Regions from separate parts of the Burkholderia sp. Bp9140 genome, predicted to be linked through region 1. Evidence: riboswitches for the same ligand, from Rfam matches in the RefSeq annotation. Region 1 holds a riboswitch; each other region holds the start of a gene.
What was found. A riboswitch is a leader RNA that binds a small molecule or an ion and turns the genes downstream of it on or off. The one in region 1 is predicted to bind cobalamin.

Region 1 (5,883 bases):
CGTAGAAATCGCGCAGCGTATCGAGCGTCGCCCGATCCGCACGCAGGTTGTAATGATTGAGTCCGATCACTGTCATGGCAGATTGTCCGGTTCCTGCAAGGTGCGCGTTGCATAGCATCGCGCACTGCATGGCATCCTGTCACCCCCGAATGCCTTTGACCGGCGCAGCCGGCCGCGCGAGCCCACGCGCCGGCAGCGGCGTCGACATCACGATCGACGTGCGCGTTTCGCCATACAGGTTGATGCGCTCGATCAGTTGCTCGAGGTGCGCCATGCTGACGGCGACGAACCGCATCACGTACGAATCCGCACCGGTCACGTGATGGCACTCGACCACTTCGGGAATCGTCTCCAGCAGCTTCAGGAATTTCGCCTTCGCCGGCTGCGGCACCGTGATGCCGATCAGCGCGCTCACCGGGTAGCCGGCCGCGGCCGGATTGACCCGCGCCGTGTAGCCGTCGATCACGCCGGCCGATTCGAGACGCTTCACGCGTTCCGTCACCGCCGGCACCGACAGATGAACCTGGCGCGCCAGTTCCGTGTAGCTGATGCGGCCGTTGGCCTGCAGCAGCGCGAGTATCTTCCAGTCGAGTTCGTCCATTGCGGCGGAGTTTTTAAGGTGAAGCGCTCATTTTTCCTTAAAAACCGCCTTCAGCGGCGACCGGACTTTCCCTACGATGATGTTTCGAGCCACGGGATGTCGCGAGGAGCCGGCCATGCTGTTCATCAAGTCCGTCGTGATGGGATTGTCGATCGCGGTGCCGGTCGGCCCGATCGGCATGCTGTGCATCCAGCGCAGCCTGAGCCGCGGCTTTCGCGCGGGATTCGCGACGGGCATCGGCGCCGCGTGCGCCGATGCGATCTACGGGCTGCTCGGCGCGCTGGGCGTCGCCGGCATCGTCACCACGTTTCCGATGCTGACCGTTGTGCTGAAAATCGGCGGCGGTGCGTTCCTCGTGTGGCTGGCCTGGTCCATCGCGCGGCAGGCGCCGGCCGCGTCGGCGGCACCACGCGATTTGCCGCGCACGACCGTGCTGCGCGATTTCCTGACGACGTTCGGCCTGACGCTGTCGAACCCGATGACGATCCTGTCGTTCGTCGGAATCTTCGCGGCGCTCGGCCCGCTGGCGGGCACGCATGACGACGCGATGGGGCCGACCGTCGCGCTGATGGTCGCCGGCGTGTTCCTGGGTTCCGCGGTATGGTGGCTGTGCCTGAGCAGCACGACCGCCGCGTTGCGCACGAAGATGTCGCTGACGCTCATGCACGGGCTGTCGCGCGTGTCGGCCGTCGTGATCGCGGCGTTCGGCGCGATCCAGTTGATTGCGGGCGTGCGCATCGTCGTCTGGTCCTGACGCGAGCCGCGACATCGACACCCGCGACCGCGGGCGCCGATGCACCGACCGTCCTGGTCAGAACGTATAGCTGACCTTGCCGAACGCGGTGCGGCCGAGCGTGTTGTAGCCGTATGCGGTCATGGTCTGACGGTCGAACAGGTTCGACAGCGACGCCGACACCGTCAGGTGCGCATTGATCCTGTACGACGCGCGCAGGTTCACGGTCAGGGTCGACGGCAGATATGTCGTGTTGGCCGGGTCGTCGAACGTCGTGCCGCCATAGCTCACCGTTGCACCCGTGCTCAGCGCGTGCAGGTGCAGTTCGTCCCACGTGTGGTCGACGTTCACGCTGATGGTCTGGCGCGGCCGGCGGTTGAGCCAGCTGTCGTTGGTCTCGTCCTGCGGATTCAGGATGCCGACCGCGATGCTCACCGGCGTCGAGCGGCCGATCGTGCCCTTGTACGACAGGTCGATGCCGCGGATATGCGCGCGGCCGATGTTCATCGGCGAGAACGTCGCGGGGTTGTACGCGATCAGGTTGCTGACGCGGGTGTCGTAGATCGCGGCGCTGAACGTGCCGTACGCCGTGTTCGCGTCGAGCGCGGCCTCGACCGAATCGCTGCGCTCCGGGCTCAGGTCCGGATTGCCGTAACCGGGGTAGTACAGGTCGTTGAACGTCGGCAGGCGGAACGCATTGCCGTACGACACGCGCGCCGTATAGACCGGCGTGATCGCCCACGACAGCGCGGCGTTGCCGGTGTTCACGGCTTTCCCCGCGATGATCTCGTGACGGCCCGCGACGAACATCGTCACGTTGCCGAGCGTGGCCGACTGATGCAGCGAGAACGCGGAATCGTTGCGCGTCGGCACGCCGTCCGGCACGTCGAGCGGCAGGAACGCCTGTTCGCGCGTGAAGTCGTACGCGATCTTCGTCTCGCCCGACAGCGGCACGCCGAACAGGTGGAAGCCGTGCGCCTGATGCGTCAGCGACGTCGACGCGCTGATGCGCTGCGAGTTGATCTGGTCGGTCGGGATGGCCGGGTCGCTCGCGTACAGGAACTGGCGGTCGTTCGCATAACCGACCGACTGGTCGAACTGCGTGTCGGGCGTGATGTCGAGATGGAACGCGACGCCGGTCGTCAGCTGATGATCGAGCTCGCGGTTCGCAAAGCCGGCGTTGTCGTAGGACAGGTCGGAGCGGTGGTACAGCACGAACGTCGAGATCGACCAGTTGTCGCTCGCATAGCCGAGGCGTGCATCGAGGTCCTGCGCGTGATACGGATTGCGGCCGTCCTCGTGGTACGGCAACACGGGCCGCGTCGCGTCGATGCCGGCCGTGTTGTACGCGTGCAGGCCGAGCGAATAGGTGAGACCGCCGAGCGCGGCGAGCGGCCCGGTCGACGGCACGGTGCCCGACGTGCGCAGCTGCGTGTCGAAGGTCTTGTTCGAGCCGCCGCCGAACGACACGGTCGTCTGGTTCGGCTGGCCGGCGGCGCGGCGCGTGAACAACTGCACGACGCCGCCCATCGCGTTCGCGCCGAATGACGCGGCAGCCGGCCCCGAGATCACTTCGACGCGCTCGAATGCTTCGGTCGGCAGGTCGGCCCACGGCGCGATGCCGGTGGTCGGCGAGCCGATCCGGATGCCGTCGATGAACACCGCGACCTGGCTGGCCGACGAGCCGCGGATGCTGACCGATGCGGACGAGCCGGGGCCGCCGTTCTGCGAGACGGTGACGCCCGGCAGCGTCGCGAGCGCCTGCGTGATGCTCGGGTCGCTCGGCGACAGCCGGTCGAGATCGGCGCGCGTGAGCACCTGCGTCGACGCGTAGCGCTGGTCGAACGATTCGGGCAGGTGCCGCGTGTCGGTCACGGTGATCGTCGGCAGGGCGGTGCCGTCCGCGGGCTGCGACGGCTGCGCGAGCACCGTGTCGCCGGCGGCATGGGCGATCGGGGAGAGCAGCGCCGTGGCGGCGGACGTGGCGAGAAGGTGGCGAAGTTTCATGCGGCAGCGGGCGTGATCGCGCGCGGACGCGCCGCGCATGCCGGCGACGCAGCGGCGCGACGCTTCCGGCGTGGAAGCGGATACGGAAATGATGGACATCTGAAGGGTCCTGAGGTCGGGCCGTCCATGCAACGGGGCGACCGCCAAAGGCGGTGCTGGCGCATCGGGACACCCCGCCCGGTGCGGCTGCTTGGACCTCGGGTCGATGGCAGGTCTCCTGGCTCGCGGGTCGTCATTCGCGCCGGCCTTCCCGGTTTCCCAGTGGCGCGCGGTGGCGCGGATTCGCCGCTTACAGTTGCGGGGGCAGCCGCAGATTCGAGGCACTGCCTCTCCTGCGTTCCCTTTTGATCCCGTTCCCGGGAACCATCAGCGCGCAAGCGTAATGGCGAGCACTCAGGCGCGTCAATTACCGGGGTGCGCAGGGATGCGGAAAAACGTCATTGTCCGGTGAATACTTTCCCAAGCTTTTCTTTTCGAGGCGCCCGAACCGCGTTTCATGTCTGATGAAACGGGATCTCGGCGACGCCGCAATCGTGCCGGAACCGGCTTGGCGCGATGCCCGTCCATCGCACGAACGCCCGCCGAAACGCTTCCTCGCCGCCGAACCCGAGATGCGCGGCGATCCGTGCGACCGGCCAGTCCGACTCGCGCAGGCAGCGCCGCGCGACGTCGGCAAGGCACCGCTCGCGCAACACGTGATAGCCGCTGCCTTCGGCCGTCAGCCGCCGCCGCAACGTCGCTTCGCTGACGCCGAGCCATGTCGCCACCTCGGCAAGCGCGGGCAGCGCCTGCTCGCGTGCGAGCGCCGCATCGAGAAAGCCGCGCACCTGCTGCGCCCATGACACGACGGCCGGCGCCGCATCGATCAGGCGAAACGGAAAATCGACGAGGAACGCGGCGAGCTCGCCCGGCTGGCGGATCACGCGGGCATCGAGCCGCGTCGCGTCGAACGCGAAGCCGTAGCTTTTGCGGCCGACGTCGACCGGCGCGTTGAAGAGCCCGAGCAGCGGCATCGCGTCGTTGCGGCGCGAATGGCCGAGCCAGACTTCGTCCGGCCGCAGCGGCTGCCCGATCAGCCAGCCGAACAGCTGCAGATAGCAGAACAGCCCCGTCAGGTCGACGAGGCACGCGGCCGGGCCGCGCGTGCGGCGCAGCGAATCCATCCGGAACGTCGCACGTCCGTCGCGCACCGCGAGCGACAGCATGCCGGCACGCGGCGTCAGCATCTCGCAGAACTCGGCCGCGCAGCGGATCGCGTCGGCGAGCGTCGCGCAACTGAGCAGGCAGCGGCACATCAGGTCGACTTCCTGCTTGCGCATCGGCGGATGGCCGTCGCCGCGCGCGACCTGCGCCTCGAGCCGTTCGATCGCGTCGCGGTACAGCGCGATGAAATCGCCGGGCGTTGTCGTGCCCGCCGGCGGCACACCGCTGCGCGAGAGCTCGATTCGCAGGCGTGCGTCGAGGCCGGGCAGGACGCGGCCGCGGGGCGGCAACGCACCTTGTCTCATGGGATTCCCGTTCGGAGCGTCGCGACAGGGGGCGGTGGGCGGGGCGACCGGCGGCCGCGAACCGTCGCCACGCAACAATGCAATCGGCGCCGGCCGCCGCCCGCGTTGCACGCAAACGGCATGGCGGGATCGCCTTGGGCCCGGCCGGTCACGCGTCGCCCGGCACGCGGCCGAGCTTCAAGGCGTCGAGTGCGGCCATGCCGTAAATCTGCGCGATCGTATCGTCGACGCGCGGGTTCGCGCGCAGTTCGTGACCGCCGTCGACGGCGAAACTCTGGCCGGTGACCCAACCTGATTCGGGGCCGGCGAGATAACGCACGGCGCGCGCAATGTCGTCGGGCTCGCCGATCGCGCCGAGCGGAATCTGCTCGAGGAAGCGGTCGACGAGCGGGCCGTTGTCGAACATCTGCCTGGTCGACTCCGTACGTGTGAGCCCCGGGCGCACGGCGTTCACGCGGATTTTCGCGCTGGCCAGCTCCTCGGCGGCCACGCGCACGAGTGCCTCCAGCGCGGCCTTCGCCGCGCAATACGCGGACAGCCAGCGGAAGCTCAGTCGCGCCGCATTCGACGAGATGCAGACGATCGTGCCGCCGCCGCTCCGGGCGAGGCGCGGAGCGGCGTGACGAATCGCGAGGAACGCGCTGTGCAGGTTCAGATCGATTTGCGCGCGGAAACTGTCGGCATCGTGCATCAGCAGCGGCTGGAACGACGTGCCGCCGACCGTCGGGACGACGATGTCGAGCCGATTATTCAGCGACCACGCGAGTGTCAGCGCGTCCTGTACGTCGGTTTCGACACACGCGTCGCCGACATGCGTCGCGACACGGCCGTCCGGCGCCGCGTCTGCGAACCGTTGCTGCGCGCGTTCGAGCGCTTCGCGGCATCGGTCCATCAGGACGACCGTCGCGCCGTCCGCGAGCAACGCTTGGGCGCAGGCTGCGCCGATGCCGGTGGCGCCGCCCGTCACGATTGCAGTCCGACCTTCGAGCGGAGGTGTCGAGTCCATTGATTGGCCTTGTTACGGTGGATGTGGG
Region 2 (5,883 bases), on a different contig from region 1:
CTCGATCCATTTCGCGCGTTCGCGCTCGATGCGTGCGCGGATCGGGTTCAGTTCCTCCGGCTCGTCGAGGGCGGCAACGGCCTGCACGGCCGCGTCGAACAGGTGCATCAGGTTCGGGAACGCGTCGCGGAAGAAGCCCGACACGCGCAGCGTCACGTCGATGCGCGGCCGGTCGAAGATCTCGATCGGCAGGATCTCGAAGTCGGTCACGCGATGACTGCCGTGCGCCCATTTCGGCCGCACGCCGATGAGCGCGAACGCCTGCGCGATATCGTCGCCGCCGGTGCGCATCGTGGCCGTCCCCCACACCGACAGCCCGATCGCGCGCGGATAGTCGCCATGATCCTGCAGATGGCGTTCGATCAGCTGCTGCGCGGATTTCAGCCCGAGCGACCACGCGGCCTGCGTCGGCACCGCGCGCGTATCGACCGAATAGAAGTTGCGTCCCGTCGGCAGCACGTCTGGACGGCCGCGCGACGGCGAGCCGCTCGGCCCCGGCGGCACGAAACGGCCGTCGAGTCCGCGCAGCAGCTGGCGCAGTTCCTCGCCGCCGCACGCGTCGAGCGCGGGCATCAGCGTCGCGCGCACGCGTTCGATCACCGCGAGCGTGTGCGGCCAGTCGCCGGGTGGCTGGGTGTCGATGCCTGGATCGACCGAGGCATCTGCGCACAGCCCGTCCAGCCACTGCTGCGCAAGCCGTTCGAGCCGCTCGCGCGTATCGCCCGCATGGCGCCACGGCGACGCGTCGAGCGCCTGCAGCGCGGCGGGCCGCGGGCCCGTCCACGGCGCGGCCCAGTCGGCCGCGAGCGGATCGAAATCGTCGCCGAGCGCGAGATCGCGCGCGAGCGCGGCGATCAGTCCCGCGCGCTCGCCCTTGCCGTCGCCGACCGGAAAGCGTGCGAGCGCGAGCAGCGTATCGCGCCGCTGACGATCGGCCGGCGACGCGCCGAACACGTGCAGCCCGTCGCGAATCTGCGCTTCCTTCAGTTCGCACAGCCACGCGTCGACGCGCGTCAGCAGCGCATCCTCGTCGCCCGTATCGCGCGGCGGCGACACGCTCAGCTCGTCATGCAGCCGGTGTTCGGCGATCGTCGCGAGGATCGTCTTGCGCAGCAGTTTCGCGCGCCGCGCATCGACCATCAGTGCTTCGTAGTACTCGTCGACCTGCCGTTCGAGATCCTGCAGCGGGCCGTAGTTTTCCGCGCGCGTGAGCGGCGGCATCAGGTGATCGACGATCACCGCCTGCGCGCGGCGTTTCGCCTGGCTGCCCTCGCCCGGATCGTTGACGATGAACGGATACAGGTGCGGCAGCGGCCCGAGCGTCAGGTCGGGCCAGCACGCGTCGGACAGCGCGACGCTCTTGCCCGGCAGCCATTCGAGGTTGCCGTGCTTGCCGAGGTGGATGACCGCGTCGATGCCGAACGCGTCGCGCAGCCAGAAATAGAACGCGAGGTACGCGTGCGGCGGCACGAGGTCCGCGTCGTGGTAGCTCGCATAGTCGTTCTCGTCGCGCGATCGCGACGGCTGGATGCCGACGAACACGTTGCCTGCGCGCCAGCCGGCGATCGTGAAGCGCCCCTGCCGCAGCGTCGGGTCCGCTTCAGGCGCGCCCCAGCGTGCGCTCAGCGCGTCGCGCACGGCGGCCGGCAGCCGCGCGAAATGCGCGACGTAGTCGGCCAGCGCGAAACTCTGGAACGCGGGGCGCAGTGCGCGCACGGCCGGGTCGTTGGTCACGCCTTCGGTGAGCCGCGCGATCAGCGCGTCGCCGTCGTCGGGCAGGTCGGCCACGGCATAGCCCGCATCGCGCAGCGCCGCCAGCACGCGCAGTGCGGACGCCGGCGTATCGAGCCCGACGCCGTTGCCGATCCGCCCTTCGCTTTGCGGGTAGTTCGCGAGGATCAGCGCGATGCGCTTGTCGGCATTGTCGAGCGTGCGCAGCCGGCACCAGCCGCGCGCGAGCGCCGCGACGAACGCGATCCGTTCGGCGTCCGGCTGGTAGCGCACGACGTCGACTTCGGTGTGCGGACAACGATATGCCAGCCCCTTGAAGCTCACCGCACGCGTGACGATGCGGCCGTCGACTTCAGGCAATGCGATGTGCATCGCGATGTCGCGCGCGTGCAGGCCCTGGTTGTCGGCCACCCATGCGTCGCGGTTGCCGCCGGACAGGATCACCTGCAGCACGGGCGCATCGCCGGCGAGCACGTCGGGCTCGGGACTGTCGATCGCGCCGGCCGCGAAGGCCGTGGTGTTCAGCACGAGCGCGACGCCGTGCGTGTCGCAGAGCTGGGTGATGACCTCGCGGCTCACCGCGTCCTTCAGCGACGTGACCGCGATCGGCAGCGGATTGAGCCCTTCGCGCACGAGCGCATCGGCCAGCGCGTCGAACACGGCCGTGTTCGCGGCCTGCCAGTGCGCGCGATAGAACAGGATCGCGACGACGGGCGCACCAGGCGTCCAGCGCGCCCGCCAGTCGTCGACGCTCGCCGGGTCGCGCGCCGGGTGATACAGCGCGGCGGCCGGCAGCGGGCGCGGCTGCTCGGGTTCGTCGCCGAAGCCGAGCGTATGGAATGCGATGCTGCGCAGCAACGCTTCGGCGTTGTGCATCCCGCCTTCGCGCAGGTAGCGCCACCACAGCCGGCACAGGTCGGGCGCGACCGTGCTCTTCGCGACGAGGTTCGGGTCTTCCTGCAGGTCGCCCGAGAACATCGCGAGCCGTTGCCTGCGCTTCGATGCGAGCGACACGGCCTGCTCGATCCCGTACGGCCAGTACGCCTCGCCGCCCAGATGGTCGATCACGACCGTCTTCGCATGACGCAGCACGTCGTCGACATAGAAATCGACCGACGCCGGCTGCCGCAGGAACGTGACGTTCGCGAGCCGCACGCTCGGGAAGCCGGGCGGCAGCTTCGGCACGATGCTGGCCAGCAGCGACAGCGTCGTGTCGGCCGAGCTCAGGATCACGATGTCGGCCGGCTGCTGGTCGATCCGGACGACGCCCTGCGTATCGTCGACGAAGCCGCCCGGCGTGGTGCGCAACAGATGCATCGCGCGTTACGCCTGCTGCATTTCGGCCGCGCACGCGGCATCGAACGCGCGCTGCAGCGCGGCCGCGTCGAGATCCTCGCCGATCAGCACGAAGCGGCTCGCGCGCGGCTCGCCGTCCTGCCAGCGGCGGTCGAAATAGCTGTCGAAGCGGCGGCCGACGCCCTGGATCACGAGCCGCATCGGCGCCTCGGGCAGCGCCGCGAAGCCTTTCGCGCGATAGATCGTGTGCGTCTCGACGACACGCTGCAGCGCGGCCATCGTCGCGTCGCGCGAGCCCGCATCGCCCGCCACCACCACCGAATCGAACTCGTCGTGATGGTGGTCGTGATCGCCGTCGTCGGCCGAGCCGTGATGGTCGTGCCGCAGGTGGATCGTTTCCTCCGACGCCGACTCGAGCCCGAGCAGCATCGCGAGGTCCAGTTCGCCGCGCGTCGCGCGCACGATCTTCACCTGCGGGGGAATTTCCTCGCGGATCGCGGCTTCGATCTCGGCGAACTGCGCATCGGCGACGAGGTCGGCCTTGTTCACGATCACGAGATCGGCGGACGACAGCTGGTCGGCGAACAGTTCGTGCAGCGGCGATTCGTGGTCGAGGTTCGGATCGGCGCGACGCTGCGCGTCGACGGCCTGCGGGTTCTCGGCGAACTGGCCGCTCGCGGCAGCCGGGCCGTCGACGACGGTCACGACCGCGTCGACCGTGAAGCTGTTGCGGATCGTCGGCCAGTTGAAGGCCTGCACGAGCGGCTTCGGCAGCGCGAGGCCGGACGTCTCGATCAGCACGTGATCGATGTCGGCGCGGCGCTCGACGAGCGCTTCCATCACCGGATAGAACTCCTCCTGCACGGTGCAGCACAGGCAGCCGTTCGCGAGTTCGTACAGCTGGCCCGACGCTTCGCCCTGCGCGCCCTCCGTATCCTCGCAGCCGATGCCGCAGCCCTTGAGGATTTCGCCGTCGATGCCGAGCTCGCCGAATTCGTTGACGATCACCGCGATGCGGCGGCCTTCGGCATGCTGCAGGATGTGGCGCATCAGCGTGGTCTTGCCGCTGCCGAGAAAGCCCGTGACGATCGTGACGGGAAGCTTGCGTAGGGTCATGGTAGGTCCTGTGGCGAAAATGGAATCAGGCCGGGATCGTCGCGTCGAATGCGGCGCGGCATGTCATCTGGCGGATCGCGGGGATGTCGCGGCTCGGTCCGGACGGACGGCTGCGCAACGGACGGCACGACGAATCGGACATGACGCTTCCTTGCGAACGGTCGACATGGTGAATGCCAACACGGCCGCCGGCCCTGCCCGCGCCGCCTGCCGTTCTCCGTTCGGGTCCGCGCACGTGCATGCGACGGACGGATCGGCGGAGAAAGCGGGAAACGCTCGGGCGTCGGGCGTGCTGCGGCCGTGGACGATGCGCCGCCTCCCCGCGGCGCTGAACCCCAACGTTTCGGCCGGTATCCGGGCTGACGAACACGCCGCTTCGCCTTCCCGGATGCACGGCATCCAGTGGCAGTCGTCCGCATGCGGCGGGCATGCGGCGAAGCGGCGCTGCGTGGCGCTTGCGCGCGACGCGTTCGCTTACCGTTGCGGGGGCAGCACAGGTTGGCTCGACTGCGGCGCAGGCGGGCTCCCTGTTTCCCGTTTAACTGCGCGCGCCGGAGGAGCGCGCGCGAGCACCAAAACGCGTGCGAGTGTAGGCGGCGGTGCCGGGAGCGTCAAGGCGGAACGAGCTGCCGCGGGGTGTTCGGCATGGCCGCGGCGCCGCATCCGGGGCCACATCCGGCGCCCGCGCGGCGGGTTCGCGCGGGCCGGCCGCTGTGCTATCGTATGCGCCGCGTTCGGTGCTCGCGTGCGCATTCCGCGCACGCAGTTAAACGGGAAACAGGAGGCGGAAGTCCGGCCGGCCTGTGCTGTCCCCGCAACGGTACGCCGCCCGCGCGCCGCGGTTCCCCCGCACGCGCCCAGGCCGCCCGCGATGCCACTGCCCTTCAGCGGGCGGGAAGGCTGCGGCCTGGCAAGCGGCCAGCCCGGATACCGGCCGACGCAAGGGGCGAGCCCGATGCTCGCCGAACGCCCGATCCGCGGGGGACGGATGGGATGCGCATTCCGCCCGCGCTTGCGCGGGCTTCGCTCGATCCGTCATGCATTGCCTGTCCGCCGGCCGCCGATGTGCCGCTCGCTGTCCCCTTTCCACTGCCACGACACGGTGCGCGCCGTGCCGCGTCCGATGAGCCGCGCATGGCTCGTCGGCGCCGGCCCCGGCGACGCCGATCTGCTGACGCTGAAGGCCGTGCGCGCGATCGCCGCGGCCGACGTGCTGCTCGTCGACGATCTCGTGAACCCCGACGTATTGCGCCACGCGCGTGCCGACGCACGCATCGAGCACGTCGGCAAGCGCGGCGGCCATGCCTCGACGCCGCAGGAAACGATCGTCGCCGCGATGCTCGCGCATCTGCGCGCGGGCCGCAGCGTCGCGCGGCTCAAGGGTGGCGATCCGTTCGTGTTCGGCCGCGGCGGCGAGGAACTGCTCGCGCTCGGCGCGGCCGGTTTTCCGGTCGAGGTCGTCAACGGCATCACGGCCGGTATCGCCGCGCCGGCCGCGCTCGGCATTCCGGTCACGCATCGCGGCGACGCGCAGGGCGTGATCTTCGTCACGGGCCACGGCGCGGGCGCGGACGAACCCGACTGGCGCGCGCTCGCCGCGACGCGGATGACGATCGTGATCTACATGGGCATTCGCCGGCTCGACGCGATCGCGGCCGCACTGCGTCACGGCGGCCTGGCCGGCGACACGCCGTGCGCGGCGATCGAGAACGCCACGCGTGACGGCCAGCGCCACGTGCT
Region 3 (5,883 bases), on a different contig from region 1:
GCTGGCCGAGACTGCCGGGCGGCTTGGTCTTGTGATCGATCACATGCTGCAGGCGCTTGCGCAGCGTGTCGTCGAGCGGCGCGATCGCGGGCGGGAAGTCGGTCGGTTTCGTCATCGGAAGATTGCCTCGCTGGCGCGGCCGGTGCCGCGCATCGAAAGAAGAAGGTTCATCGTCGCTCGGGCCACGCGGGCAGCAGCGCGTCGCGGCCGTTCTCGCGGATCAGCACGAGCGGGTAGCCGAACGCGTCGCTCGCGCGCGCCGGCGTCAGCACGTCGTGCACGGGGCCCGCCCACGCATGGCCGCGGCCATCGAGCAACAGCGCGTGCGTCGCGAAACGCCGCGCGAGATTCAGGTCGTGGCACGAGAACAGCACCGTGCGCGGGCCCGCGTCGAGCCATGCGCCCAGCGCGGTCAGGCCGTCGACCTGGTGATGCAGGTCGAGATGGGCGAGCGGCTCGTCGAGCAGCATCAGCGGCGCGTCCTGGCACAGCGTCGCGGCCAGCGCGACGCGCTGCCGCTCGCCGCCCGACAGCGACAGCACGTCGCGCGACGCGAGCGCGGCCAGCCCGAACGTCGCGAGCGCGTCACGCGCGGCCGCGCGGTCGCCGTCGCGCTCCCAGCCCCAGCCGCCGAGATACGGAAAGCGGTTGAGCAGAACCGTGTCGAATACCGTCGCGCTGAACGCGTCGTGCAATTGTTGCGGCATCAGCGCGCGGCGCCGTGCGAGCTGTTCGGGCGGCCATGCGGCGAGCGGCCGGCCGTCGATCTCGACCTGGCCGCCGGCCGGCCGCTGCAAACCCGCGAGCGTCGCGAGCAGCGTCGTCTTGCCTGCGCCGTTCGGTCCCGCGACGCACCAGATCTCGCCAGGCCGGAACGCCTGCGTGAAGCCGTCGAGCAGCGTCCGTTCGCCGGCCTTCAGTGTCAGGTCGAGCGCCGCGCAGGTCATGTCGCCGGCGGCATGCGGTGCGGCGTGGGTCATCGCATCGGTCTCCTCAGCAACATCCACAGGAACACCGGTACGCCGATCAACGCGGTCATCACGCCGACCGGCAATTGCGCGGGCGCGATCGCGGTGCGCGCGAGCAGGTCGGCCGCCATCACGCCGCCGCCGCCCGCGAGCATCGCGGCGGGCAGCAGCATGCGCTGGTCGTTGCCGAATGCGAGCCGCAGCGCGTGCGGCACGACGAGGCCGACGAAGCCGATCGTGCCGGCCGTCGTCACCGCCGCCGCGGCGGCCAGCGACGCGACGAGGTAGATCCGCATGCGCAGCCGCGCGACCGGCACGCCGAGCGCGAGCGCGGTCGCGTCGCCGCGCAGCAGCACGTTCAACTGCGGCGCGGCCGGCAGCGCGACGCCCGCGGCCAGCAGCAGCGCGCCCGATGCGAACCACGGCGCCGTCACGCCGTTCAGGTCGCCCGTCAGCCAGAAGAGGATGCCACGCAGCCGCGCATCGGGCGCGAGCGACAGCAGCAGCGTGACGAGCGCGCCCCATCCGGCCGCGATCACGACGCCCGTGAGCAGCAACCGCGGCGACGCGTCGCGTGAATCGGCGCGCCACAGCTCGCGGCGGGCTAGCCCGAGCACGAGCGCGACCGACACGAGCGCGCCGGCGAACGCGGACGCATCGACGAGCCACCAGGCGGCGCCCGCGATCATCGAGACGAGCGCGAAGCCGGCCGCGCCGCCGGACACGCCGAGCACGTATGGCTCCGCGAGCGGATTGCGCAACAGCACCTGCAACAGCGCGCCGGCAAGCGCAAGCAGCGCGCCGCACGCGAAGCCCGCAAGCGCGCGCGGCAGCCGCAGCGTGCGCACGATGTCGGCGAACAGCGCATCGCCACCGTGCGGCACGAGCGACGCGAGCGCCTGCCATGGCGACATCGGCACGCTGCCGATCGACAGCGACGCGACGAACAGCAGCGCGACCGCGGCCGCGAGCACGGCCCAGATCGCGGCGGCACGCGCGGCGCTCATGCGGTGCGCGGCATCGTGCACGATGCGCGACACGCCGGCTGACCGCTGTTGCGGGCCGAGTGCGGCATGGGCGTCGCGCCTCGGCGCGTTGTAGGCATACGCAAGCTCGTCATCCTTGTCGAACGGGTTGTTGCGCCGCGCGCCGGCCATACCGGCATGCGACGGCCGCGCCCCCTCGGGCCGCACCTTCGCGCAGCGGGCGTTCTGCGCAATATAGTGGAAGGCGCCGCATCGGGTCGATCGGCTTCCGCCGCAGTCTGCGCGACGGCGGCAAGCGGTGTGCCGCGGCGGGCGCCGAGCGCCGTGCGGACGATTGGGGTCAGCATCGAAGACAAGTCCCGTGAAACACTGCGCGCCCCGCTTCCCCGCAGGCCGCGCGTCATGAAGCCGTGCAGGCTCCTCGCCTCGGCCGGTATCCGGGCTGGCGGCGTACCGGCTCGCCTTCCCGCGCGTTTCACGCGCAGTGGCCCGCGCCCGCGTGCGACCTGCACGCGAAACGCGCCCGAGCCGGCCTGCATCATGCGACGCGGCCGCTTACCGTTGCGGGGGCAGCGCAGGTTGGCGATCTCCGGGCGGAGCGCGCGCCCTGCTTCCCGTTTAACCGCGCGACGCACGCGCGAGCACCGAGGCGGCGCCAGTTTAGGAGCGGGCCGCACGAGCGTCAAGAAAGCGGCCGGACGCGTGCCGGAAGCGCATCGCGCACGCGCCGGACCCGCGCATTCGCAGCAAGAAGCCGGGGTGTTACGACTGGAAACGTTACAGATGTCGGAATGCGCGTTATTCCGCGCTAAAATGCTGGGTCTTTAGAGGACGCAGCAAATGCTCAACGAACTCGAAACCTTATCTCAAAATATTGGCCGTCTGATCTCGCTGAACAAGCGCTATCACTCGGAACGGCTCGCGCTCGAGGAGCAGGTCGCGCAAATGCGCGCGGAAGCGGACACCGTCCGCGCGGAACTCGCGCAACTGCGCGACGAACGCAATGCGCTCGCGGCCGAGCGCGACACGCTGTCGGCAAAGATCGACGACGCCCAGGTCAAACTGAACGCGATTCTCGAAAAGCTGCCGCGCACGAAGAGCGTGGAGCAAGCCGACAACCAGCTCGACCTGCTGGATGCGCAGGCGCGCACGGATAGCGACGACGCGGCCAGCCACGGAGAACATGCATGAGCACCAAGCAGATCGAAGTCTCGATTCTCGGTCAGCCCTATCGGCTCGCCTGTTCGGCCGAGACCGAAGCGGCGCTGCTCGAGGCCGTCGCGCGCGTCGACGCCGAAATGTCGAAGATCCGCGCGAACAGCTCGGTGCGCGGCACCGATCGCATCGCGGTGATGGCGGCACTGTCGCTCGCATCCGAATTGCTGCGGCTGCAAACGAGCGTGCGGCACGGTGAAGCATTTCCGGCGGAAGAAATCCGTCGTACAATGCACCAGATGAACGAACAGCTCGGCGCGGTGCTCGCACAGCACGAGACGCAGTAAGGTTTGATCGATGCGTCGATTCCCCTTGATCTCGGCGATCAACGGTGGTCAAATTGGCGCAACGAAACACAGTTCAGTCAGCTTCCCTGCCTGGTTCGCCAAGGTCATATATTCCTTGAACCAATGCCATGTGCACGGTTGCGGAAATTTGTAGCACGGGCGCGCGCGTCACTCTGTCTGATGTACCCGATGTGCTGCTAACTGCGACCAATTCTGAACCTCAGGTTCAGGATGCCGGCCTAGCGGCCAAGGCGGGGACCTATTCAACGGCATCGGGCGAGTCCCGATGCCGTTTCCTTTTGCAGCGGCCCTTTCTGCGTCGATCACGATCCATGCAATACTGGCTGATGAAGTCCGAACCGGACGAAGCAAGCATCGACGATCTCGCGCACGCGCCGCAGCACTCGCTGCCCTGGACCGGCGTGCGCAACTATCAGGCGCGCAATTTCATGCGCGATACGATGACGGTCGGTGACGGCGTGCTGTTCTATCACTCGAGCTGCCCCGAGCCGGGCATCGCGGGCCTCGCCGAAGTCTCGTCGACGCCCTACCCCGATCCCACCCAGTTCGATCCGAAAAGCCCTTATTACGATCCGAAGTCGACGCAGGAAGCACCGCGCTGGCTGCTCGTCGACGTGCGCTTCGTGAAAAAGTCGCCGCTCGTGCCGCTCGCCGCGCTGCGCGAACACGACGAACTCGCCGACATGCGCGTGCTCGCACGCGGCAACCGGCTGTCGATCACGCCCGTCACGCGCGCCGAATGGCGCTTCATCACCGAAAAGCTGATGAAGTAGGCGCACGCGGTAAACGCACGCCAAACGTCAAATCCGGTCAACACGCGCCACCGCCACGGAACTCGCGGCGCGTTCGCGCGGCCTAAGCAACCGCTGTCGTCCGATCGGGCCGACGGCCGTTTTTTCGTCGCGCGGTACGCCCGCGTCGCGCACGCGTGATCCGCGTGCGCGCCCTCGCACAAGGAGTCCAACAATGACCAAGAAATCCGCACTCGCGCTGTCGCTCGCCCTCGCCGCCGCCATGCCCGTCGCGCTGACGCTCGCGTCGCCGGCCGCGCACGCGCAGACCGCGAACCCGCACTTTCCGGAGCCGGCGGGCGTGCTGTCGCTGTCGTCGCAGGCCAGCGCCGACGTGCCGCAGGACATCATCCACATCACGCTGTTCTACGAACAGCAGGCGAAGGATCCGGGCAGCCTGACGTCAGCGCTGAACCAGCGCGCCGATGCGGCGCTCGCTCAGGCGAAGGGCGTATCGGGCGTCAGCGCGCATACCGGCGCGTTCTCCGTGTATCCGAGCACCGATCGCGACGGCAAGATCTCCGCATGGCGCGGCCGTACCGAAGTCGTGCTCGAATCGCGCGATTTCGCGGCGGCGTCGAAGCTCGCGGGCCAGTTGTCGAACCAGATGCAGATCGCGAACGTCGAGTTCTCGCTGTCGCCCGAAGCGCAGCGCGCGGCCGAGCAGAAACTCACGACCGAGGCGATCAAGTCGTTCCGCGCACGCGCGGACGAAGCCGCGAAGGCCTTCGGCTACAGCAGCTACTCGATCCGCGACGTGAACGTCGGCGGCGGCCGCAACGTGCAGCCGTACCCGCGCATGATGGCGATGGCCGCGGCGCCGATGGACAGCGCGAAGATGAGCGCGCCGATCTCGGTCGAAGGCGGCAAGGCGACCGTGTCGGTCACGGTCAACGGCTCGGTGCAGATGAAGTAACGCGCATCGCGCTGCGCACGGCAGATGCGAAAACGCCGGCCCTCGGGCCGGCGTTTTTCGTTCGAGATTCCGCGATCGATGCACATGCCGATCTTGCGCATCGGCATCGCATCATGCGTCACGCGTCAATCACGCGTCATGCAGCTCGCGCATGACGCAACCGCATCACGCGGCCGCAGTCGCCGCGCGGCGGCGATACGCCCACACCAGCAACCCGATGCCCGCGAGGATCATCGGCAGCGACAGCCACTGCCCCATCGACAGGCCGAGCGCGAGCAGGCCGAGGAAGTCGTCCGGTTCGCGCGCGAATTCGACCGTGAAGCGCGCGAGCCCGTAGCCGATCAGGAACAGCGCGGACACCGCGCCCATCGGCCGCGGCTTGCGCGAGAAGAAGAACAGCACGAAGAACAGCGCAATGCCCTCGAGCGCGATTTCGTAGAGCTGCGAAGGATGGCGCGGCAGCATCTGGTACTGCATGAACACGTCGGCGAGATGCCACTTCTCGACGAGCGCCGGATGCTTCGGCAGCCATGCCGCGTCGTCGCGCATCGCGCCCGGGAACAGCATCGCCCACGGCGCGTTCGGATCGGTCACGCGGCCCCACAGCTCGCCGTTGATGAAGTTGCCGAGCCGGCCGGCCGCGAGCCCCGTCGGCACCATCGGCGCGACGAAATCGGTGACCTGCAGCCAGTGGCGCTT
Region 4 (5,883 bases), on a different contig from region 1:
TATGGCGGTGCCCGGACCGGATACGGCTCACGCCGTGACGCAGGTTGACCCGATAGACCCCGCGCGTTCCCTGCATGGGCCGGCCATGCACGGCGAAGATCACCGCGTCGCCTTGCGTCAGCGGCACCACTTCCACACGCGATTGCATGCGCGGCCGCTGTTCCGTCACCACGAACTCGCCACCCGTGAAATCGCGGCCCGGCGCCGACAGCAGGATCGCGACCTGCAGCGGAAAGACGTGCTCGCCATACAGGTCCTGATGCAGGCAGTTGTAGTCGTCCGGACCGTACTGCAGGATCAGCGGCGTCGGACGCGTCTGTCCCGCCGCGTGGCAGCGCTCGAGGAATGCCGCGTGATCGGCCGGGTAGCGGACGTCGACCCCGAGTGCCCGGTTCCAGCGATTCGCGATCGGTGCGAGATGCGGGTAGATCGCTGTTCGCAATGCGTCGACAACTGCCGGCAGCGGATAAGCGAAATACCGGTATTCACCGCGGCCGAAGCCGTGCCGCGCCATGACGACGCGCGACCGGTAAAGCGCATCTCGCACATAGAGCGATGCCAGTGCCGTGCATTCGTCCGCGGACAGAAGGCCCGGTACGCGAGCGCATCCATAGCGATCGAGTTCGGTACCGGCGGCGGTCCAGTCGAGTGCACCCACGCGTTGCACGAGGTCGACAGATTCGACGGCGGGCTGTAGATCGGCGATGTTCACGGGTGTACCTCGTTCGTCAGCGATGGGGTGTCGTGCGGGTATGTCGTGAGCGCCCAAATAAGCCCGGACGGTCGCGGCGCGATGGTCGGCGAGGCGATGTCGGGAAGCGTTGCGAGCACGACCGTGTCCACGATGAAAGTCGATGAACCCAGTCTAACGGCGTCGGTGTGATGGCGCGCTCCAGATCTTGCGCTTCAATTCGGGGGAGAGAAGACGCAGGTCGCGGCGCGGTCGGTCGGGCACAACGGTGATTCATTGCGACACCGTTCCGCCACTGACCGGGATAAACCCAGGGTAGCGTGCGCGAGAAGGAAGGCGAAAGATGCTGCGAGGCGAAGAGGCGAAGAGGCGAAGAGGCGAAGAGGCGAAGAGGCGAAGAGGCGAAGAGGCGAAGAGGCGAAGAGGCGAAGAGGTGACGAGACGTGGAGACCGAGCCGAATCCTCCACGGCGAGCGGCCGATTCCCCGGCCGCCCGCCGCTCGTCCGCTCAGGCGACCGACCGGAACAGCCAGTAAAGTCCAGCCGCCAGCACGATCGACGCCGGCAGCGTCAGCACCCACGCGAGCACGAGGCTGCGCACCGTGCTCCATTGCAGCCCGGACCCGTTCGCAGCCATCGTGCCCGCGACGCCCGACGACAGCACGTGCGTCGTCGACACGGGCAGCCCGTACGCATCGGCCGCGCCGATCGTCAGCATCGCGACGAGTTCGGCCGACGCACCCTGTCCGTACGTCAGATGCTGCTTGCCGATTTTCTCGCCGACGGTCACGACGATCCGTTTCCAGCCGACCATCGTGCCGAGACCCAGTGCGATCGCAACGGCCACCTTCACCCAGGTCGGAATGAACTTGGTCGCGTGATCGAGCTGCTTGCGGTAGTTGTCGATCGCGAGCTTGTCGTCGGCGGCGAAGGCGGGCTGACCCGACTTCTCGATCAGGCGAATCGCTTCGGATACCAGATACATCGTGTTGCGCACGTTGTCGACGTCGCCCTGCGGCACGGCCGCCATCGAGCCCGACGAGCCGACCGCGGTCGCGAGCGACGCGGACAGTTGCTGCACGGCCGGCAGCACGGAGGGCGTCATCTCGCGGCGCTGCACGAAGTGCTCGACGTCGGCGCGCGGATTCGCGGACGGCGCGACGCCATTCGAGTATTTCGCGAAGGTCGCGGCGGCCTGGTTCGCGACGGCGACGAACGTCTGCGATTCGGCCCGCGTGACCGCCTTGTTCAGCGCATACGCGGTCGGCATCGTGCCGATCAGGATCAGCATGATGAGGCCCATCCCCTTCTGCCCGTCGTTCGACCCGTGCGCAAACGACACACCCGTGCACGTGAGGATCAGCAGGCAGCGGATCCAGAACGGCGGCGGCTGATCCTTCGGTGGCTCCTTGTACAGTTCCGGAATCCGCACGACGGCCTTCAGCAGGAGCAGCAGCAGCGACGCGCACAGGAAGCCGACGATCGGCGAGAGCAGCAGCGACTTGCCGACGCCGAGCGCCTGGCCCCAGTCGACGCCGCTCGTGCCCGACGGCCCGTGCATCAGCTGGTTCATCAGCCCGACGCCGATGATCGACCCGATCAGCGTATGCGAGCTCGACGACGGTAATCCGAAATACCAGGTCGCCAGGTTCCAGACGATCGCGGCGATCAGCAGCGCGAACACCATCGCGAAACCCGAACCGCTACCGACCTGCAGGATCAGCTCGACCGGCAGCAGCTGCAGGATGCCGAATGCGACGGCGCCGCTCGAAACCATCACGCCGAGGAAGTTCCACATGCCCGACCAGATCACCGCGACGTTCGGCGTCAGCGAGTGGGTGTAGATCACGGTCGCGACCGCATTCGCGGTGTCGTGGAAGCCGTTGACGAATTCGAAGCCGAGCGCGATCACCAGCGCGGCGCCGAGCATCAGGTACGGGAACAGCGACCCTTCGCGGATGAGCGACAGATCGGCAATCAGGTGGGTGGCGATATAGACGGCGCCGATTGCGAGCACCAGCAGGAAGACGGCATAGCCGACCTGCCGGGTGCGTTCGGTGGAGCCGGAATTGTTTGCGGCGGACGAAGCAGGCTGATTCATGACGGCATCTCATAAGGGAACCGCAGCCGATCCTAGCTTTCGCTATCCGTCAGTTTGATGACAGTCGGGAGGACGAACCGTTCACATTACACGCATGTAAGAAAGTGGCGCCGTCAATCTCCATATAGTGAACAGGCGGGCCTACGCATCGGTATCGCGTCGAACGTCGTCCGCGGGCAAGGTCCAGCCGTCTCGCGACGCGGTGAATACCATGCACGACAGCGGCGCGACCTCGATGCGGGTCGCAGCCTTCGTGTCCATCCGACGCACGTGCGCGATGGCCGCCCGAACGATCGTCGCATGGGTGATCGCGACGATATCGCGACCGCGCGGCAGCGCGTTCAACCACGCGCCGACGCGGCGCGCGACGTCCTCGAACGATTCCCCGCCGTGCGGCGACGCGGACGGATCGTCGATCCAGGCGCCGAGTTCGTCGGGCAGGTCGCGCGCGAGGTCGTGCAGCCGCTTGCCGCGCCAGTTGGCGTAGTCGACATCGCGCAGCGCATCGTCGATGCCGGCGCGCAGCCCGAGCGCGTCGGCGGTTTGCTGCGCACAACGTGCGGGGCTGCACAGCACGATCGCGTCGCGGCCGCCTTCGAACGACTCGCGCAGCGCGGCTGCATCGACGAGCCCGCGCGCATCGAGCGGATCGTCAGCGGGAAACGCGCCGGTGCGCATCGCACGGGTCGGCGCATGCGCGATCATGCGCAGCGAGGCAGGGTGGGTCATGTCGATGCTCGGAGGATTCGGGGCGGCCGCGCCCGTCGTGCGCGGGCCTTCAACACGCGCACGTTCGCGCGTACAATTCGCCCGATACGAAGCGCGGAAGCCGGTGCAAGCCCGGCGCGGTCGCGCCACTGTAACCGGGGATCCTCAATCCCGGAAGCCAGACCTGCGTTCGTACCATCCAACATTTGTCGGGGCGCGATTCCCCTGAGGTGCATCCATGAGCGAAGCAGTGCTGAAGCCGGTCGTCGTGCCGGCCCCCATTCCCGTCCGCGAATTGTTGCCGTGGGCCGTCTTCGTCGGCTTGATCCTGCTGCTCGCGCTATATTTCGTCGGCGCGGAACAGGGCGCGACGTCGCTCGTGCCGGGCATGTACGTGCACGAGTTCGTCCACGACGGCCGCCATCTGCTCGGCTTTCCCTGCCACTGACGCGGAGTACACGATGGTTGGAAAGCTGCTCATGCGCGGGATGCTCGCAGGCATCGCCGCGGGCCTCCTCACGTTCGGTTTCGCCAAGATCGTCGGCGAGCCGCAAGTCGATCAGGCGATCGCCTTTGAAGCATCGCACGATGCCGGGAATGGCGATTCGCCGGAGCACGAACACGAACACGAACTGGTCAGCCGCCATACGCAGTCCGGCCTCGGCCTGCTGACGGGCGTCGTGGCCTACGGCGCGGCATTCGGCGGGCTGTTCTCGCTGGTCTTCGCGTACGCATACGGGCGCGGCGGCCGCCTTCCGGCACGACCGCTGGCCGCGTGGCTCGCACTGGCGGCGTTCATCACGCTCGTGATCGTGCCGAACATCAAATATCCGGCCAGTCCGCCCGCGGTCGGGGATCCCGACACGATCGGCCATCGCACCGGCCTGTTTTTCCTGATGATCGCGATCTCGATCGCGACGATGGTGTTCTCGGTCAGCGTGCGCCGCCATCTGCTGGCGAAGCTCGGCCAGTGGAACGCGTCGATCGTCGCAGGGCTCGTGTTCGTCGCGATCATCGCGGCCGTGCAGATCGGGCTGCCGTCGTTCAACGAAGTGCCGGCCGCTTTCCCGGCCGCCGTGCTGTGGAAATTCCGCGTCGCGGCGATCGGCATGCAGGTGATCATGTGGACGACGATCGGCCTGCTGTTCGGCGCATGGGTCGAACGCGGCGAACGCACCGGCATGCGCGCCGCCTGACGCGCATGGCGCGGAGCGTGCCTAGCGCAGCATGCGCGGCGCGCTCCACGTCGATTCGCGCGCCAGCGCGACGAATGCGGCCAGATAGTCGATCGACGCATCCGCCTCGCGGATGCCGAGAAAGATCTGCTTCGAAATCCCCTTCTCGCCGAGCCTGACCGGCACGACCGGCATCCGGTCCGCGTATTCGTCGGCAAGCCATCCCGGCAGCGCGGCCACGCCGCGCCCGCTTGCCACCATCTGCAGCATGATGTCGGTCGTCTCGATCGACTTGTGGCGCCGGGGCACGATGCCGGCCGGCGTCAGGAACTGATTGTAGATGTCGAGCCGGTCGGTCTCGACCGGGTAGGTGATCAGGACCTCGTCGGTCAGCTGCTCGGGCGTCACGTAGTCGGCGTTCGCGAACCGGTGCGTCTCCGCGACCATCAGCACCTGCTCGTAATCGAACACCGGATCGAAGCGCAGCCCCGGCTTGTTCAGCGGGTCGGGCGTCACGAGCACGTCGATGTCATGGCCGAACAGCGCGCCGATGCCGCCGAACTGGAAGCGCTGCTTCACGTCCACGTCGACGTCCGGCCAGCGCGACAGGTACGGCGACACGACCTTCAGCAGCCACTGATAGCACGGATGGCACTCCATCCCGATGCGCAGCGTGCCGCGCTCACCCTTTGCATACTGCTTCATCCGCTCCTCGGCGAGCTCGAACTGCGGCAGCAGCCGGTGTGCCAGCTTCAGCAGATATTGCCCGCCCTGCGTGAGCCGCAGGCCGCGTCCTTCCCGATCCCAGATCGGCGTGCCGAGCTGCTGCTCGATCTTCCGGACGGTGTGGCTGAGCGCCGATTGGGTGAGATGCAGCGCATTGGCGGCCGCCGTCAGCGAGCCCTGGCGCTCGACTTCGCGGATCACGACAAGATGGAATCGTTCCAGCATGGCTATCGCTTATCCCACGAACACATGAACAAATTTAATGGATGAATGAAATAATGCCATTTTATTTCATGGAATGAAATCCCTATGATGGCTGCCGGATCTTCAATTTTTCTCTGGACGGCAGCTTCATGGTTACGACACACAACCTCGGTTTTCCGCGCATCGGCGCGAAGCGCGAACTCAAGTTCGGTCTCGAGCGCTACTGGAAGGGCGAATCGTCGCGCGACGAGCTGAAGGCACTCGGCGCCGAGCTCCGC

Region 2: it holds a riboswitch for cobalamin, as region 1 does, so the genes downstream of both, cobW (cobalamin biosynthesis protein CobW) here and DIE21_RS03725 (TonB-dependent receptor domain-containing protein) in region 1, are expected to answer to the same signal.
Region 3: it holds a riboswitch for cobalamin, as region 1 does, so the genes downstream of both, DIE21_RS26165 (iron ABC transporter permease) here and DIE21_RS03725 (TonB-dependent receptor domain-containing protein) in region 1, are expected to answer to the same signal.
Region 4: it holds a riboswitch for cobalamin, as region 1 does, so the genes downstream of both, DIE21_RS00040 (CbtB-domain containing protein) here and DIE21_RS03725 (TonB-dependent receptor domain-containing protein) in region 1, are expected to answer to the same signal.

The regions. Positions count from the first base shown of each region.
Region 1 covers NZ_QTPQ01000003.1:113,759-119,641, reverse strand. Annotated here, with positions in the region: gene DIE21_RS03740 (VOC family protein) at 1-76, opposite strand, end outside; gene DIE21_RS03735 (Lrp/AsnC family transcriptional regulator) at 140-601, opposite strand; gene DIE21_RS03730 (LysE family translocator) at 717-1,355, shown strand; gene DIE21_RS03725 (TonB-dependent receptor domain-containing protein) at 1,413-3,341, opposite strand; cobalamin riboswitch at 3,531-3,724, opposite strand; gene DIE21_RS03720 (AraC family transcriptional regulator) at 3,836-4,849, opposite strand; gene DIE21_RS03715 (SDR family NAD(P)-dependent oxidoreductase) at 4,998-5,855, opposite strand.
Region 2 covers NZ_QTPQ01000009.1:120,759-126,641, reverse strand. Annotated here, with positions in the region: gene cobN (cobaltochelatase subunit CobN) at 1-3,048, opposite strand, end outside; gene cobW (cobalamin biosynthesis protein CobW) at 3,055-4,143, opposite strand; cobalamin riboswitch at 4,471-4,735, opposite strand; cobalamin riboswitch at 4,862-5,097, shown strand; gene cobA (uroporphyrinogen-III C-methyltransferase) at 5,207-5,883, shown strand, end outside.
Region 3 covers NZ_QTPQ01000034.1:32,300-38,182, reverse strand. Annotated here, with positions in the region: gene cobT (nicotinate-nucleotide--dimethylbenzimidazole phosphoribosyltransferase) at 1-115, opposite strand, end outside; gene DIE21_RS26170 (ABC transporter ATP-binding protein) at 168-980, opposite strand; gene DIE21_RS26165 (iron ABC transporter permease) at 977-1,975, opposite strand; cobalamin riboswitch at 2,365-2,618, opposite strand; gene DIE21_RS26155 (ATPase) at 2,795-3,145, shown strand; gene DIE21_RS26150 (cell division protein ZapA) at 3,142-3,456, shown strand; RNA gene ssrS (6S RNA) at 3,537-3,718, shown strand; gene DIE21_RS26140 (EVE domain-containing protein) at 3,789-4,250, shown strand; gene DIE21_RS26135 (SIMPL domain-containing protein) at 4,444-5,184, shown strand; gene lgt (prolipoprotein diacylglyceryl transferase) at 5,350-5,883, opposite strand, start outside.
Region 4 covers NZ_QTPQ01000001.1:2,728-8,610, forward strand. Annotated here, with positions in the region: gene DIE21_RS00025 (2OG-Fe(II) oxygenase) at 1-712, opposite strand, end outside; gene DIE21_RS00030 (inorganic phosphate transporter) at 1,200-2,792, opposite strand; gene DIE21_RS00035 (histidine phosphatase family protein) at 2,934-3,521, opposite strand; cobalamin riboswitch at 3,565-3,707, shown strand; gene DIE21_RS00040 (CbtB-domain containing protein) at 3,739-3,948, shown strand; gene DIE21_RS00045 (CbtA family protein) at 3,962-4,696, shown strand; gene DIE21_RS00050 (LysR family transcriptional regulator) at 4,718-5,626, opposite strand; gene metE (5-methyltetrahydropteroyltriglutamate--homocysteine S-methyltransferase) at 5,755-5,883, shown strand, end outside.